3 regions of the Streptomyces sp. NPDC048441 genome follow, and region 1 is predicted to be linked to each of the others. Evidence: riboswitches for the same ligand, from Rfam matches in the RefSeq annotation. Region 1 holds a riboswitch; each other region holds the start of a gene.

Region 1 (5,879 bases):
ACGATCCTCGTCTACCCGCTGATCTTCACCTTCCTGCCGCGCCTCTGGTCGGTGTCGCACAAGCACGGATACGTGACCACGTCCGACTTCGTGCGCGGCCGCTTCGGTTCGAAGGGGCTCTCGCTCGCCGTCGCGGTCACCGGCATCCTCGCCACGATGCCGTACATCGCGCTCCAACTGGTCGGCATCCAGGCCGTACTCGACGTCATGGGCGTCGGCGGCGGTCCCGACACGAACTGGTTCATCAAGGACCTGCCGCTCCTGATCGCGTTCGCGGTGCTCGCCGCGTACACGTACTCGTCGGGTCTGCGCGCCCCCGCGCTGATCGCGTTCGTGAAGGACGGCCTGATCTACCTCGTCATCGCCGTCGCGATCATCTACATCCCGATCAAGCTGGGCGGGTTCGACGAGATCTTCCAGGCGGCGAGCGACAAGTTCTCCGCGACGAACGAGGCGGCGGGCAAGCCGGTCGCGGGCCTCGCACCGGGTGCCACCGGGCAGTGGACGTACGCCACGCTCGCGCTCGGCTCCGCGCTCGCGCTCTTCATGTATCCGCACTCGATCACGGCGACGCTCTCCTCCAAGAGCCGCAACGTGATCCGCCGCAACACCACGATCCTGCCGCTCTACTCCCTGATGCTGGGCCTGCTCGCGCTGCTCGGCTTCATGGCGATCGCGGCCGGGGTGAAGGTCGAGAACGGGCAGCTCGCGATCCCGCAGCTGTTCGAGACGATGTTCCCGGACTGGTTCACGGGCGTCGCGTTCGCGGCGATCGGCATCGGCGCGCTCGTGCCGGCCGCCATCATGTCGATCGCGGCAGCGAATCTCTTCACCAGGAACATCTACAAGGACTTCCTCAAGCCGGAGGCGACGCCCGCGCAGGAGATGAAGGTCTCCAAGCTGGTCTCGCTCCTTGTGAAGGTCGGCGCGCTCGTCTTCGTCCTCACCATGGACAAGACGGTCGCGATCAACTTCCAGCTCCTGGGCGGCATCTGGATCCTCCAGACCATGCCCGCGCTGGTCGGCGGCCTGTTCACGCGGTGGTTCCACCGCTGGGCGCTGCTCGCGGGCTGGGCGGTCGGCATGATCTACGGGACGGTCGCCGCGTACGGTGTCGCGTCGCCGACGCAGAAGCACTTCGGCGGCTCGTCCGACGAGATCCCCGGCATCGGCGAGATCGGCTACATCGGCCTCACGGCGTTCGTCCTGAACGTGGTGGTCACCGTGGTCCTCACCTTCGTCCTGCGCGCCATGAAGGCCCCTGACGGCATCGACGAGACCTCTCCGAGCGACTACACGGCGGACGCGGGCGACCCGGGCGTCGTGGAGGAGCTGCCGGCGGCCACGGCGGGGGCGCCGGGCGGGCACTGAGTCTGTTCTCGTACGTACGTGAATGACGCGGGCCGCCGGAGTGATCCGGCGGCCCGTTGTCGTGCGCCGCCTCAAGAAGTCTTACGAGGCCGTGTCACGAAGCCTTGTAGAGCTCCGTCCGGACCCGCGCCGCGGCCTTGGCCGCCGAGGAGATCGTCAGGTCCTTGTGCGGGCCCGCGTCCACCAGCACGAGCACGCCGCCGACCCGCACCTCGGCCTTGTAGTACCGGGTCGCCGCGTCGTAGTCGTCGCCGCCCTCGTACCGCTTGCTCTCCAGGATCGCCTCGTCGCCGATGTCCGGCAGATCCTCGACCGCGTGATGCTCCACCACCGGGGCCGCGTCGGTGTCGACGGTGACGCTGGGGCACGCCTTGTGGAGCTGCCGGCGCAGTTCGACGTGGCGCTCGGCCCGCGCGTCCGGCATCGAGACCAGGGTCTGGGAGAGGACGGGGTCCTCGTCGTCGGCGTTCGCCCCGGGGAAGGGGCTGATCATGTGTCCCGCGGTCGTCCCCCGCATCTCGAACAGCTCCGTGCTCGCCTTCTTGCCCGGAGCGCAAGCGCCCCAGTCACCGCCCCCGTAGAGCCGGCCGTCGACCCCCGATGTGGCATTGAGCGCCTTGGCCTTCGGGCCCACGGCCTTCGCCGGAAGCAGCGCCGCCGTCAGCTCGGCAGCGGTGAAGACCGTGCCGGGATCGGCGTCACCGTCGACACCGGGCGCCGCGGTCGGCTTCGGGGTCCGGGTGGGCTTCGCCTCAGCCTCACTCCCGCCCTCCCCGCACCCGGTGAGCAGCATCAGCAATACCGCGGCACAGCCCGCGACACGTCCTCGCACGGCGACTCCCCCTGTTCGGCCATCAGTTCGGCCATCAGTTCGGCCGCCACCCTAGGGGATGCGCGCGCGACACAAGATATGGGGCTGCCGCCCGGAGCCAGCACAAGATGTATGCTCGTGCTCGCTGTCGCCGCAGGGGAATCCGGTGCAAGTCCGGAACTGTCCCGCAACGGTGTATGAGTACGCATTTGTCGTTCTCGCGAGTCCGAAGACCTGTCGGCAGCGCGCCCGTTCCGACCGGTCCGGGTACCAACGACGTCCGGGCCTCGCGGAATGGGCTGGTGGACGCGGAGCGCAGCCCTGCCCTGGGCGCCCCCGTGTGTCACTCGCCCCCTCCCCAAGGCTCAGAGCCGAGCGAGGGAGTGCTCCACGTGACCATCGCGCCAGCCGAACCTGCGTCAGCGCAGACCACCGACGGTCAGCAGACCGCCGACGGCCCAGGAACCGCGCTGCTGCGTACCCTGACCGACCTCACCGCCGACCTCCCCGACGCCGACCCCGGCAGAGTCGCCGCCGCCGCGCTGCGGGGCCGCTCGGCCAGGGCGGATCTGGCGGAGCTGCGGGAGCTCGCGACCGAGGCGGCCGCGGGGCTCATCTCCGAGGACCCCACCTACTCGCAGCTCGCGGCCAGGCTCCTCAGCCTCAGCATCCGTGACGAGGCCGCGTCGCAGGGCGTGCGCTCCTTCTCCGAGTCGGTCGCCGTGGGGCACCGCGAGGGCCTGATCGCGGACCGCACCGCCGCGTTCGTCGTCGACCACGCGGAGCACCTCGACGGTCTCGTGGACGCCGCCCTCCAGGACGGCGCGGACTTCCGCTTCGGCTACTTCGGCCTGCGCACCCTGCACAGCCGCTATCTGCTTCGCCACCCGATCACCCGGCACGTCATCGAGACCCCGCAGCACTTCATGCTGCGCGTCGCGAGCGGTCTCGCCGAAGACGGCAGCACGCGTGCGCTGGACGAAGTCGCCTCCCTGTACCGCCTGATGAGCCGCCTGGACTACCTGCCGTCCTCGCCGACGCTCTTCAACTCCGGCACCCGTCACCCGCAGATGTCCTCCTGCTATCTGCTCGACTCGCCGCTGGACGAGCTGGACTCCATCTACGACCGCTACCACCAGGTCGCGCGCCTCTCCAAGCACGCGGGCGGCATCGGCCTCTCGTTCTCCCGCATCCGCGCCCGCGGTTCGCTGATCCGCGGCACGAACGGCCACTCCAACGGCATCGTGCCGTTCCTCAAGACCCTGGACGCCTCCGTCGCCGCCGTGAACCAGGGCGGCCGCCGCAAGGGCGCCGCCGCGGTCTACCTGGAGACCTGGCACTCCGATATCGAGGAGTTCCTGGAGCTGCGCGACAACACGGGTGAGGACCAGCGGCGCACGCACAACCTCAACCTCGCGCACTGGATCCCGGACGAGTTCATGCGCCGGGTCGCCGCCGGTCAGGACTGGTCGCTGTTCTCCCCGGCCGACGTGCCCGAGCTCGTCGACCTGTGGGGCGACGAGTTCGACGCCGCGTACCGCACGGCGGAGGACGCCGGGCTCGCCCGCAAGACCATCCCGGCCCGCGATCTGTACGGCCGCATGATGCGCACCCTCGCGCAGACCGGCAACGGCTGGATGACCTTCAAGGACGCCGCCAACCGCACCGCCAACCAGACGGCGGAGCCCGGCCACACCGTCCACTCCTCCAACCTCTGCACGGAGATCCTGGAGGTCACGGACGACGGCGAGACGGCCGTCTGCAACCTGGGTTCGGTGAACCTCGGCGCCTTCGTGGACAAGGCAGCCGGTGACATCGACTGGGAGCGGCTCGACGAGACCGTCCGCACCGCCGTCACCTTCCTCGACCGCGTCGTCGACATCAACTTCTACCCGACCGAGCAGGCCGGGCGCTCGAACGCCAAGTGGCGGCCCGTGGGCCTGGGCGCCATGGGTCTCCAGGACGTCTTCTTCCAGCTGAAGCTGCCGTTCGACTCGCCCGAGGCGCGTGCGCTCTCCACTCGCATCGCCGAGCGGATCATGCTCGCCGCGTACGAGGCGTCCGCCGACCTCGCCGAGCGCAATGGCCCGCTCCCCGCCTGGGAGAAGACCCGCACCGCGCGCGGCGTACTGCACCCCGACCACTACGGTGTCGAGCCGACGTGGCCGGAGCGCTGGGCGGCGCTGCGGGAGCGCATCGCCACGACCGGTATGCGTAACTCGCTGCTTCTCGCCATCGCGCCGACCGCCACGATCGCCTCCATCGCGGGCGTCTACGAGTGCATCGAGCCGCAGGTCTCCAACCTCTTCAAGCGCGAGACGCTGAGCGGTGAATTCCTCCAGGTCAACGCCTACTTGGTGGAGGAGCTCAAACGGCTCGGCGTCTGGGACGCGCAGACCCGCGAGGCGCTGCGCGAGGCCAGCGGATCGGTGCAGGGCTTCAGCTGGATCCCGGCGGATGTGCGCGAGCTCTACCGCACCGCGTGGGAGATCCCGCAGCGCGGCCTGATCGACATGGCCGCCGCGCGCACGCCGTACCTGGACCAGGCGCAGTCCCTGAACCTGTTCCTGGAGACGCCGACCATCGGCAAGCTCTCCTCGATGTACGCGTACGCCTGGCAGCAGGGCCTGAAGACCACGTACTACCTGCGTTCGCGCCCGGCGACCCGCATCGCCCGCGCGGCGGCGGGCCGGACCGAAGCCGCCGAGCCCGCCCCCGTACCCGCTCAGGCGACGGCCGAAGAGGCCCTTGCCTGCTCCCTGGAAAACCCCGAGTCCTGCGAGGCCTGCCAGTAATGTCCAGCACCACCAACGCCGAAAAGAACCTCCTCGACCCGGGCTTCGAGCTGACCCTGCGTCCCATGCGCTACCCCGACTTCTACGAGCGCTACCGGGACGCGATCAAGAACACCTGGACCGTCGAGGAGGTCGACCTCCACTCGGACGTCGCCGACCTCGCCAAGCTCTCACCCGGCGAGCAGCACATGATCGGCCGCCTGGTCGCGTTCTTCGCGACCGGCGACTCGATCGTCTCCAACAACCTCGTGCTCACGCTCTACAAGCACATCAACTCCCCCGAGGCACGGCTCTACTTGAGCCGCCAGCTCTTCGAGGAGGCCGTGCACGTCCAGTTCTACTTGACGCTGCTCGACACCTATCTGCCCGACCCGGAGGACCGCGCGGCGGCCTTCGACGCGGTCGAGGAGATCCCCTCCATCCGTGAGAAGGCCGCGTTCTGCTTCCGGTGGATGGACTCCGTCGAGAAGATGGACCAGCTGGAGAGCAAGGCCGACCGGCGCCGCTTCCTGCTGAACCTGATCTGCTTCGCCGCGTGCATCGAAGGGCTCTTCTTCTACGGGGCGTTCGCGTACGTCTACTGGTTCCGCTCGCGCGGTCTGCTGCACGGCCTCGCCACCGGCACCAACTGGGTGTTCCGCGACGAGACGATGCACATGAGCTTCGCCTTCGAAGTCGTCGACACCGTCCGCAAGGAGGAGCCGGAGCTCTTCGACGACGCGCTCCAGACGCAGGTCACCGACATGCTCAAGGAGGCCGTCGAGGCCGAGCTGCAGTTCGCGCGCGACCTGTGCGGCGAGGGCCTGCCCGGCATGAACACCGACTCGATGCGCGAGTACCTGGAGTGCGTCGCCGACCAGCGGCTCCAGCGGCTCGGCTTCGCGCCGGTCTACGGCTCGTCA
Region 2 (5,879 bases), on a different contig from region 1:
TCGTCACCACCGCCCTCACCCCGTAGACCTTCGCTATCAGCTCCTCCGTGATCACATCCGCCGGTGTGCCCGACGCGTACGCCACCCCCTCGCGCAGGACGAGCACGTGGTCGCAGAACATCGCCGCCAAGTTGAGGTCGTGCAAGGCGATCACGCTGGTCAGGGGGAGGTCCGCCACCAGGGAGAGGAGGTCCAGTTGGTGTTGGATGTCCAGGTGGTTGGTCGGTTCGTCCAGGAGGAGTTCCTGGGGGGTCTGGGCCAGGGCCCTGGCTATTTGGACTCGTTGGCGTTCGCCGCCCGAGAGGGTGTGCCAGGACTGGGCGGCCCGGTCGGACAGGCCCGTTCGGGTCAGGGCATCGCGAACCGCCTCCTCGTCCGCGGGAGTTGAGGGCGACCACGCCCTTCGGTGCGGGATACGACCCAGGCGTATGACCTCTTCCACCGACAGCTCGACCTGCGTCGTGGCGTCCTGGTCCACCACCGCCACCCTGCGTGCCACCGTGCGGCGGCCGACCTCCCTCAGCGGGTGGCCGTCCAGGGTGACCACTCCCGATGCCGGGGCCAGGACGCCCGCCAGGATGCGGAGGAGGGTGGACTTGCCCGAGCCGTTGGGGCCCAGGAGGCCGACCGTGGATCCGGGGGGTGGGGCCAGGGTCACTCCGTCGACTATGAAGTTGCCGCCGGCCGTCCTGCTCACCCGGTCGGCCCGTAGGCCATCGGCCCTGGGAGCCGCCGGAATCATGTCGTCTTCCGCGTGCGGTAGAGGACCAGGACGAATGCCGGGACCCCGATCAGGGACGTCACCACTCCCACCGGGACCTCCTGCGGGTCCAGGACCGTGCGCGCCAGCGTGTCCACCCATACCAGGAACACCGCGCCCGCCAGTGCCGTGACCGGGAGCAGCCGCGCATGGCCCGAACCGACCAACATGCGCGCCGCGTGCGGCAGGACGAGGCCTACGAAACCGATGGCGCCCGCGCTGCTGACCAGGGCCGCCGTCAGCAGGGCCGTGGTGGAGAGCAGGATCAGGCGGGTACGGGCGACGTGCACGCCCAGCGTCGCCGCCGCGTCCTGGCCGAACGCGAACGCGTCCAGCGTGCGGGACTGCGTCAGGCAGACGGTCAGCGTCACAGCCAGGACCGCCCCGCACATCCAGACGTCGGTCCAGCCCACCCCGCTCAGCGAGCCGAGCAGCCAGAACAGGACCCCGCGCGTCGTCTCCGCGTCGCCCGCCGTCATGATCACGAACGAGGTGATCGCGGAGAAGAGTTGCATCGCCGCCACCCCGGAGAGCACCACCCTGTCCGCGCTCCCGCCCAGGGTGTGGCTGAGCAGCAGCACGAGTGCGAACGAGCAGACCGCCCCCGCGAAAGCGCCCGCCGAGACCGACACCGCTCCCCCGCCGACCCCCAGGACGACGACCGCGACCGCCCCCGTGGACGCGCCCGAGGAGACGCCGAGCACGAAGGGGTCCGCGAGGGGGTTGCGCAGGAGGGACTGGAGGACCGTTCCGCAGACGGCCAGGCCGGCGCCGCAGACCGCCGCGAGGAGCGTGCGCGGCATCCGCAGGTTCCAGACGATGCCGTCCCTGATGGGCGTCAGCTCCGCCTCTCCCCAGCCCAGGTGAGCCGCCACCGCCGACCATACGTCCGGTACGGAGATGTCCGCGGGGCCGATGGTGACGGCCACCGCCACGGAGAGGAGGAGGGCGCCGATGCCCGTCGTCCAGAGCAGGGCGTGGCCTATACCGCCCGGGACGGCTCTCCTCACTTGGCCAGCCCGAACTTCCGCAGTGCGTCCGCGACTTGTTCCACGCCGTCCACCGTGCGGATCGTCGGGTTCATCGCCTGGCCGCTCAGCAGCACGTACCGCTTCTTCTTCACCGCGGTCAGGTTCTTGGTGACCGGGTCGGACTCCAGGAACTCGATCTTCTTCTTCGCGCTCTCGGCCGTCTGCGACTTGCGCGTGAGGTCGCCGATGACGAGGACGTCCGGGTCACGGTCGGCCACCGTCTCCCAGTTGATCTGGGGCCACTCCTCGCGGGTGTCGTCGAAGACGTTCTTCGCGCCCAGTTCGCGGGTGATGATGCCGGGCGCTCCGCAGCAGCCCGCCATGTAGGGGGCGTCGGAGTTGGCGAACCAGTAAAGGAGCGTCGTGTCGGAGGCGTTGATGTTCTTCATGGCCTTCGCCACCCGGCCCTTGAGCTCCGCGATCAGGCGTTCGCCGCGCTTCTCCACGCCGAACACCCGTGCTAGGTCCCGCACTTCGCCGTACACCGTGTCCATGGTCAGCGTCTTGTCGCGGCTGCCGTCGCCGTCGCCGCTGTTGTCCTTGCCCGCGCAGTCGGAGGGCGAGACATAGGCGGGTACGCCGAGTTCGGCGAACTTGGCGCGGTCGGCGACGCCGCCCTTGCTGACCGTCGCGAGGAAGGACGCGGTGACGAAGTCCGGCTCCTTGGCGAGCACCTTTTCGAAGGAGGGGTAGCTGTCAGCAAGGCGGTCGACCTTGTCGTTCTCCTTCTCCAGGCCCTCCAGCACCGGGTCCGTCCAGGTGCCGGTGCCTGCCATGCGGTCCGCGAGGCCCAGGGAGAGCAGGATCTCGGTGGAGCCCTGGTCGAGGGAGACCGCCCGCCTGGGCGGCGCCTTGATCTCCGCCTTCTTGCCGCAGGAGGTGAGGGTCAGCGGGTAGCCTGCCGCCTTCTCTTCCGTGGTGGAGGTGGCCTGCGAGCCGCCGCAGGACGTCAGCGTGACGGCCAGGCCTGCGGCGACGAGGACGGGCATACGTACGCGCCAGGCTGATGCGCGACGGGCTGATACGCGCCGGACTGATGCGCGACGGACTGATACGCGACGGGCTGTGGAGGACACACGATCCCTTGAGTCTCACGGCTCATACGCGGAGCCTGGCCTGCTTCATCACCTCCGCCGCCCGGTGCGGGGGCGAAGGCGCCAGCAGGTCTTCGGACTCGGGGATCGGCCGGACGGGACGCCTTCCCAGGCGTCCATGGACGCCCAGTGGCTATGGCCCCGCCCGTCCTCCCTCACCGCTGCGCGTCAGTTCCGGATTCGCACCGGATTCCCTGGCCCTGGTGTGGGTTGACTGGCGCTCGCAAGCTATCACGCAGGGTCAGGACGGCTGCTCGGGCCTCGGTGCGCCGCGGTACGTGCCGAAGGACCATTTGTTGCCCTCGGGGTCGGCGATCGCGAACTCCCGGCTGCCGTACGGCTGGTCCTCGATCTCGCGGATGATCTCGACCCCGGCGGCGGTGAGGCGCTGGTAGAGGTCGTCCACGTGGTCGGTGACTACGTACGCGCCGAAGGTGCCCGGCTTCAGGCACCAGTCCTGGGACTTCTCGTCGTACGAGCCGAGCATCACGGCACCGCCCTCGGGCCAGTCGAGCTCGGCGTGCGCCACGCGGTCGCCGTCCTCGTAGACGGCGGTACGCAGGAAGCCGACCGTGCCGACCAGGAAGTCGATCAGGGCGGGGGCGTCATTGGCCTGGAGCGTCGGCCAGACGTCGGGCGCACGCCCGGCAGAGGCGGAGGCAGGGGCGGAGGCAGGGGCGGAGGTGGAGGCGGACTGGGGCTGCTGCTGCTTCTCGGTGGTGTCCATGGGACCTACTCTTCTCCCCCTCCGTAGCTTCCGGCTTGGATATTCCGGCACTCTTCGGCCAGCCAGCCGCTGGGACTGACGCCGGTGTACTGCTGGAAGTCCCGCACCAGGTGGGAGTGGTCGTAATAGCCGCAGTCGGCTGCCACGCGGGCCAGGTCAGGGGCGGTGCCCGCGGCCACGGGACGTACGACGGCGTTCCGTGCGCGGTGGAAACGCATCAGACGACCGGCCTGCTTGGGGCTCAGGCCCGTCTCGGCGCGGAAGAGCGTGGTGAGGCGGCGCTCGCTGAGCGCGACATGCCGGGAGAGGCCGCGCAGCGTGCCCACGCCCCGGTGCCGGGCCAGCCAGGCCCACGCCTCGGCGACCTCGGGGCGTACGGAAGCCCTGCCGCCGGAGTCGGCATCGGCGTCCGCCGCCCGCTGCCTCAAGTAGGCGGACAGGGAAGCGAAGCGCTCCTCCCAGCCGGACTGCTCGCACAGCAGCTCCCGTACGTCGGCGGCGCGTCGCCCCATCACCTCCGAACCCGGCGTCACCAGGTCGCCCGCCAGTTCCCCGGCCGGTACGCCGAGCAGGGCGCGGGCGGCGAGCGGATGCACGGCGAGCTGGATGCCCGCCTCGTGCTCGGGCCTGACGACGTACGCCGGGGACTGGTGCAGGCCACCCGTGACGATGTCCGCGCGGAACGCGTCGCTGCCGCGCGCCTGCTCGGGGGTGAGGCCGCTGATGACGGGGCCGTCCAGCGAGAAGATCAGCGTCAGATACGGGGACGGCAGTCCGCGGTGCAGTCCTGGCCGCTCGCCCGTGGTGCGGTAGCCGACCGCTGACACCACCATGCCGTCGAGCCGCGGGACGGCCCGCACGAACTCCCGGGAGGCGGTCTCGGCACTCTCCATGCAGTCAGTATGCGACGGGCGGGGCGCCGGGGCAGCGCCGACCGTCCCATGCCGCTACCCGTTCCCCCGCGTCCCACTCCCGCCACATCCGGTGATGTCGATCATGGGAATCCGCCGCCTGACCCCATACGATGACCCGCCGCCTCGGACGGGGCGCAGACCGCTCTCAGGGGGCACAAAACCATGGCAGTAACGGCAAAGGGCAAGGGCAAGCTGGCCGTCCTCGGCACGGCGGGTGCGCTCACCGCGGCCGTCCTCGCGGGGACGGCGCTCTGGCCGAGCACGGACGCGACGGCCGCCGACGACTCGGCGAAGACCGAAGCGGCGGCTGCGAAGGCCGCCACCGAGCTGCGGCACTGGCCCGAGCCGGTCGCGAAGAAGCTCGGCAAGGTCATCGCGAAGAACGGTCACAAGGGCGCGTACGCCGTCTTCGACGCGGACAACACGACGTACCGCAACGACCTGGAGGAATCCCTCCTCCCCTTCCTGGAGATGAAGGGGGTGCTGACCCGCAAGACGATGGACCCGTCGCTGAAGACCATCCCCTTCAAGGACACGGCGAAGCACAAGGAGAGCCTCTACAGCTACTACAACCGGCTCTGCGAGGTCGACGACCAGATCTGCTACCCGTGGGCCGCGCAGATCTTCTCCGGTTTCACGCTGAAGCAGCTCAAGGGCTACGTCGACGAGCTCCTCGCGTACGACAAGCCGATCCCCGCCGAGTACTACGAGGACGGGAAGCTGACCAAGACCGAGGTCGAGGCGCCCGAGTTCTCCCCCGGTATGCAGGAGCTCTACAAGACGCTGCGGGGGCACGGCATCGAGGTGTACGTCGTCAGCGCGGCCAGCGAGGACCTGGTGCGGATGGTCCTCGGCGACCCCAAGTACGGCTACGACGTGAAGCCCGAGAACGTCATCGGCGTCTCCATGCAGCTCAAGAACCGCAAGACCGGCGAGGTCACCAGCTCCCGCAAGGAGATCGCCGAGGGCCGCTTCGACGAGAAGAAGCTCGCCGGGCGTGAGCTGACGCCGAACCTGTGGGCGCCGCTGACCTGGTACGAGGGCAAGCCCGCGGCCATCAACACGTACATCGACGAGTGGAAGAAGCCGATCCTCGCCGCGGGCGACACCCCGCTCAGCGACGGCCCGATGATGTTCCACTCGGCGGATGTGGCGCACGGCGGTGTGCGGGTGTGGGTCAACCGCAAGGACTCGTACATGAAGCAGCTGGACGGCATGAAGCGCAAGAACGCCGACCGGCAGCGCGAGCTCGGCCAGAAGGTGACCGCGGACAAGCGGTGGCTGACGGTGACGCCGGACGAGATCGGCTAGCTCTCCTGTCCCTCCCGCAGGGTGAGGAAGGCGTCGGCCGTC
Region 3 (5,879 bases), on a different contig from region 1:
CGATGTCTTCGAGGGCGACCCCACCCTCGATCAGATCCAGGGCGGCCAGGTCGTCGACCTCAGCGAGCTGCTCGACGGCGTCAAGGACGACTTCAATCCGGCCGTGCTCGGCCCGAAGACGTACGACGGAAAGATCTGGGGCATCCCGCAGGTCGTCGACATGCAGCTGCTCTACTACCGCAAGAGCCTGCTCGACGACGCCGGTATCGATCCGCCGACCACTCTCGACGCGCTCGTCGACGCGGCGAAGAAGCTCACCACGAAGAAGGTGAAGGGGCTCTTCCTCGGCAATGACGGGGGTGCGGGTGTTCTTGGTGGAACACCCTTGTACGCGAGTGGACTTCAGCTGATCACGGATGACGGCAAGGTCGGCTTCGACGACCCCGCCGCGGCCCGCACTCTCGGCAAGATCCATCAGCTGTACGCCGACAAGTCACTGCTGCTCGGCGCCCCCACGGACTGGTCGGACCCGTCCGCGTTCCTCCAGGGTCTTACCGCCATGCAGTGGTCAGGGCTGTGGGCGCTGCCCCAGGTACAGAAGGAACTCGGCGACGACTTCGGGGTGTTGCCGTTCCCTAAGAGCGGGGCGTCCGGTCGGCCCGCCGTGCCCGTGGGTGCGTACGGGGCCGTCGTCAGCGCGCGCGGCAAGCACAAGGAAGCCGCGAAGGAATTCGTGAAGTGGCTGTGGGTGGACCGGACCGACCACCAGGAGGACTTCGCCCTCTCGTACGGCTTCCATATCCCGGCGCGCCTCTCGCTGGCCAAGAAGGCGGACCGGCTGCGGAAGAGCCCGGCAGCCGACGCCGTCCGCTTCACCACCGAACACGGCTACGCCGAGCCGCTGTTGTGGACCCAGGCCAGTCAGACCGCATACCAGGACGCCCTGAGCCGGATCATCAAGAGCGGCGCCAACCCGGAGAGCGAGCTGAAGACGGTCGTACGGAAGGTGTCGGCCGAACTCGACCGAGTGAAGAAGAAGTCGTGACAACCTCCGTCGCCAGAAGGCCAGTTGCGGCACCGGCTGCGCAGAGCGCGGGACAGCGGCGCCGGACACGCAACCGCACCCTCTGGTTCTGGGTCTTCGTCGGCCCCTTCGCGATCGGCCTCGGCCTCTTCACGTACGTCCCGCTGCTGTGGAGCGTCGGCCTCAGCTTCTTCGACGCCCGCAACACCGTCACCCCCACCGACTTCGTGGGCCTGGACAACTACAGCGCGATGCTGTCGGACGGCACGTTCACGAGCAGTCTGCGGACCTTCCTGGTATTCACCGCGTTCATCGTCCCTGCCACGTTCGCGCTCTCGCTCGCCCTCGCCCTGATGGTCAACCGGGTGCGCCGCGCGCAGGCCTTCTTCCGGTCCGTCTTCTTCCTGCCCGCAGCGTGCAGCTATGTCGTCGCGGCCCTGATCTGGAAGATGTCGATCTTCAACGGTGTGCGGTTCGGCCTCGCCAACACCGTGCTCGGCTGGTTCGGGGGCGACCAGATCGCCTGGCTATCGACCACCGAACCGCCGTGGTACTGGCTGGTGATCGTGACCGTGCGGCTCTGGCTCCAGGCCGGTTTCTACATGATCCTCTTTCTGGCCGGGCTCCAGCGGATCAGCCCCGTCCTGTACGAGGCCGCCGCCGTGGACGGAGCACGGCCGGGCTGGCAGGTGCTCCGCCACATCACCCTGCCGCAGCTGCGCGCCACCTCGGTCGCGGTCGTCCTGCTCCTCGTGGTCAACGCCTTCCAGGCCTTCGACGAGTTCTACAACCTCCTTTCGGACGCCCGCGGTTACCCGCCCTACGCACGCCCGCCGCTCGTCTACCTCTACTACACGGCCCTCGGCCAGGGGCAGAACCTGGGGCTCGGCAGCGCGGGAGCGGTGATCCTCGCGTTGATCATCGCGGTGGTGACGGTGGGTCAGGCACGGTGGTTCGGACTCGGCAGGAAGGAGGACTGAGGACTGATGGACAACGCCCTGGTACGCGTGGGGCGGGCGCTGCGGATCGTCCTGCTCGTCGCGCTCGCCCTCCTCTTCCTGATCCCCTTCTATCTCCTCGTCCGCAACGGCCTTGCGAGCGAGCAGGACATCACGTCGCCCGAATGGACCCTGTTTCCCCCGCAGTTGCGCTGGTCGAACGTGACGGAACTCTTCGACGACACGTCCGTCCCCTTCGCCCGCTCCCTGCTCAATTCCGCGCTGATCGCGGTCGCGACGACGCTCGGCACGCTGCTGCTCGCCTCCCTCGCCGGGTACGGCCTCGCCCGCATCCCCTACCGGCACGCGAACAAGGTCTTCTACGCCGTCCTCGGCACCCTGATGGTCCCGGCAGCCGTCACGTTCGTACCGAGCTTCGTCCTCGTATCGTCGCTCGGCTGGATCTCCACACTCCGCGGCCTGATCGTCCCCACCCTGTTCTCCGCCTTCGCCTGTTTCATCTTCCGGCAGTACTTCCTGGGCTTCCCCCGGGAGTTGGAGGACGCAGCGCAGGTCGACGGGCTCGGCTACTGGCGTACCTACTGGCGCATCGTCGTACCGAACGCGCGACCCGTCTTCGCGGCCGTCGGGACGATCGTCTTCATCGGCGCGTGGAACTCCTTCCTGTGGCCGCTGGTGATCGGGCAGGACCGGAACGCGTGGACGGTGCAGGTCGCGCTTTCGTCCTTCACCACCTCCCAAGTCATCAGGCTGCACGAGCTGTTCATCGCGGCGGCCGTGTCGATCCTGCCGCTCCTCGTGGTGTTCCTGTGCTTCCAGCGGTGGATCGTGGCGGGGGTGGAGCGGTCCGGTATCGACTGAGGACCGGTCATGACCTCACTACCTTGGCCAGTCAGTCCGCAGATCAGAAGCCCCGGTCCGTCAGTTCCTCCGCGAACACCTGCGACAGCGGCTGCGGCCCCACATAGCGCTGGCAGTCGCACTGCCCCGCCTCGTACTTCAGCGGCTTCTTGTTCTCGTCCCATTCCGTCGGCACCTCGACGCGCTCATGGCACAGCCCCTGCTTGTCGTGCTTGGCAAGGTGGTGCGTGCACCCGCACACCGGCTCCGGCGACTGATATGCCGCTTCGACAGCCAGGCGTTCCTGCTTCGCCGCCTCCATCAGTTCCAGCTTCCGCTCATGCCGATTGCGCAGAGCGGTACGGACGTTGTCGGCCACCCACGCGAAGCCGCCCGTCCAGAAGATGATGAGAACGATCCAGAACCACTCCATGGGCCTTCCCCTTCCCCCTGTACTGCTGAGGCTCACGGTAGCCCCCGACTCCCCATCCTGGCTCGCCCCCGGTGTGTGCTCTAGTCTGATCCGTGCAGCTGGTTCGCCCTGTTCGCCAGACAGGCGCGTCGCAAGAGGGAACCCGGTGGGAATCCGGGACTGCCCCGCAGCGGTGAGCGGGAACGACCGCCGTCATACGCACTGGATCCGGCCGAGGATCCGGGAAGCGACGGCCAGTAGGAGTCTGCCTCGGCAGATGTGCCCGCGAGTCCGAAGACCTGCCCGTTGCCCGTACGTGACCCTCACGTGCGGACATCCCGGTGACCTCGTGGGCGGGTCGGCGTACAGATCAGGTGGGCAGCGCGCCGATGGCGCGGGTTCGGCCCACCCGGTTCGTCATCCCTTCGCGTCCGTGTCCCGTCTCCGGGATTCTCAGGAGTCATCTCGCGAAGGAGATTTCCGTGACAGCGAAGTCCGCAGCCGCGGCAGCACGGGCCACCGTGTACGGCTACCCCCGCCAAGGCCGGCACCGTGAACTGAAGAAGGCCGTCGAGGGCTACTGGAAGGGCCGCGTCACCGCTGACGCCCTGAAGGAGACCGCGCAGGGCCTGCGCCGTGCGAACTGGCAGCAGTTGGCCGACGCCGGCATCGACGAGGTGCCGACCGGTGATTTCTCGTACTACGACCATGTCCTGGACACCAGCGTCATGGTCGGCGCTGTCCCCGCCCGCCACCGTGACGCTCTCGCGGCCGACCCGCTCGACGGCTACTTCGCCATGGCCCGCGGCAACAAGGACGTGGCGCCCCTCGAGATGACCAAGTGGTTCGACACCAACTACCACTATCTGGTCCCCGAGCTGGGCCCTGACACCGTCTTCGCGACCGACTCCACCAAGCAGGTCGCCGAGCTGACGGAAGCCCTCGCTCTCGGCCACACCGCCCGCCCGGCCCTCGTCGGCCCGGTGACCTACCTCCTGCTCGCCAAGCCCGCCCCCGGCGTCGCCGCCGACTTCGAACCGCTCACCCTGCTCGACCGGCTCCTTCCCGTGTACGCCGAGGTCCTCGCCGATCTCCGTGCGGCGGGCGCCGAGTGGGTGCAGCTCGACGAGCCCGCCCTGGTCCAGGACCGCACACCGGCCGAGCTCAACGCCGCCTCCCGCGCCTACCGGGAACTCGGTAGGCTCACCGACCGGCCGAAGCTGCTGCTCGCCTCCTACTTCGACCGGCTCGGCGACGCACTGCCCGTGCTCGCGAAGGCCCCGGTGGACGGCCTCGCGCTCGACTTCACCGAAGCCGCCGCGGCCAACCTGGACGGCCTCGCCGCCGTCGGCGGGCTGCCCGGCAAGCGCCTTGTCGCGGGCGTCGTCAACGGCCGCAACATCTGGATCAACGACTTCGAGAAGTCGCTCTCCACCCTCGGCACCCTCCTCGGCCTCGCCGACCGGGTGGACGTGGCCGCCTCCTGCTCACTGCTGCACGTGCCGATCGACGCCGCCGCCGAGCGGGACATCGACCCGCAGATCCTGCGCTGGCTGGCCTTCGCCCGCCAGAAGACCACCGAGATCGTCACTCTCGCGCGCGGCCTCACCGAAGGAACCTCGGCGATCACCGCCGAACTCGCCGCCAACCGGGCCGATCTGGCGTCCCGTCAGCACTCCTCCATCACCCGCGACCCGGCGGTCCGGGCCCGCGTCGCCGCCGTCACCGACGCCGACGGCCGCCGCTCCGCACCGTACGAGGTGCGGGCCACCGCCCAGCGCGCCCACCTCGGCCTGCCGCTGCTCCCCACCACCACGATCGGCTCGTTCCCGCAGACCACGGAACTGCGCACCGCCCGCGCCGACCTGCGCGCCGGACGCATCGACACGGATGGCTACGAAGAGCGCATCAGGACCGAGATCCGCGAGGTCATCGCCTTCCAGGAGAAGGTGGGCATCGACGTCCTGGTGCACGGCGAGCCCGAACGCAACGACATGGTGCAGTACTTCGCCGAGCAGCTCACCGGCTACCTCGCCACGCAGCACGGCTGGGTCCAGTCGTACGGCACCCGTTATGTACGCCCGCCGGTCCTCGCCGGTGACATCTCACGCCCCGAGCCGATGACCGTCCGCTGGACCGGCTACGCGAACTCGCTCACCGACCGCCCGGTCAAGGGCATGTTGACAGGACCTGTGACGATGCTCGCCTGGTCCTTCGTACGCGACGACCAGCCGCTCGGCGACACCGCACGCCAGGTCGCCCTCGCCCTGCGCGACGAGGTCGACGACCTGGAGACGGAGGGCGCCTCGGTCATCCAGGTCGACGAGCCCGCCCTGCGCGAGACGCTCCCGCTGCGCGCCGCCGACCGCCCCGCCTACCTGGACTGGGCCACCGAGTCGTTCCGCCTCACCACCAGCGGCGTACGCCCTGACACGCAGATCCACACCCACATGTGCTACGCCGAGTTCGGTGACATCGTCCAGGCCATCGACGACCTCGACGCCGACGTCATCAGCCTGGAGGCCGCCCGCTCCCATATGCAGGTCGCCCGGGAACTGGCCTCGCACGGCTACCCGCGCGAGGCGGGCCCCGGTGTGTACGACATCCACTCCCCGCGCGTCCCGAGCGAACAGGAGGCAGCCGCCCTGCTGCGCAAGGGACTTGAGGCGATCCCCGCAGAGCGCCTGTGGGTCAACCCCGACTG

The links. A riboswitch is a leader RNA that binds a small molecule or an ion and turns the genes downstream of it on or off. The one in region 1 is predicted to bind cobalamin.
Region 2: another riboswitch for cobalamin. It lies ahead of ACGFSB_RS13870 (ABC transporter substrate-binding protein); the one in region 1 lies ahead of ACGFSB_RS29935 (ribonucleoside-diphosphate reductase subunit alpha).
Region 3: another riboswitch for cobalamin. It lies ahead of metE (5-methyltetrahydropteroyltriglutamate--homocysteine S-methyltransferase); the one in region 1 lies ahead of ACGFSB_RS29935 (ribonucleoside-diphosphate reductase subunit alpha).

The regions. Positions count from the first base shown of each region.
Region 1 is NZ_JBICXM010000014.1:121,915-127,793, forward strand. It holds gene mctP (monocarboxylate uptake permease MctP) at 1-1,371, shown strand, start outside; gene ACGFSB_RS29930 (hypothetical protein) at 1,466-2,203, opposite strand; cobalamin riboswitch at 2,302-2,439, shown strand; gene ACGFSB_RS29935 (ribonucleoside-diphosphate reductase subunit alpha) at 2,575-4,977, shown strand; gene ACGFSB_RS29940 (ribonucleotide-diphosphate reductase subunit beta) at 4,977-5,879, shown strand, end outside.
Region 2 is NZ_JBICXM010000005.1:39,321-45,199, reverse strand. It holds gene ACGFSB_RS13880 (ABC transporter ATP-binding protein) at 1-742, opposite strand, end outside; gene ACGFSB_RS13875 (FecCD family ABC transporter permease) at 739-1,770, opposite strand; gene ACGFSB_RS13870 (ABC transporter substrate-binding protein) at 1,767-2,780, opposite strand; cobalamin riboswitch at 2,933-3,119, opposite strand; gene ACGFSB_RS13865 (VOC family protein) at 3,127-3,612, opposite strand; gene ACGFSB_RS13860 (helix-turn-helix domain-containing protein) at 3,618-4,505, opposite strand; gene ACGFSB_RS13855 (haloacid dehalogenase-like hydrolase) at 4,689-5,837, shown strand; gene ACGFSB_RS13850 (asparaginase) at 5,834-5,879, opposite strand, start outside.
Region 3 is NZ_JBICXM010000008.1:18,946-24,824, forward strand. It holds gene ACGFSB_RS20880 (ABC transporter substrate-binding protein) at 1-985, shown strand, start outside; gene ACGFSB_RS20885 (carbohydrate ABC transporter permease) at 1,099-1,944, shown strand; gene ACGFSB_RS20890 (carbohydrate ABC transporter permease) at 1,951-2,784, shown strand; gene ACGFSB_RS20895 (hypothetical protein) at 2,828-3,196, opposite strand; cobalamin riboswitch at 3,279-3,497, shown strand; gene metE (5-methyltetrahydropteroyltriglutamate--homocysteine S-methyltransferase) at 3,658-5,879, shown strand, end outside.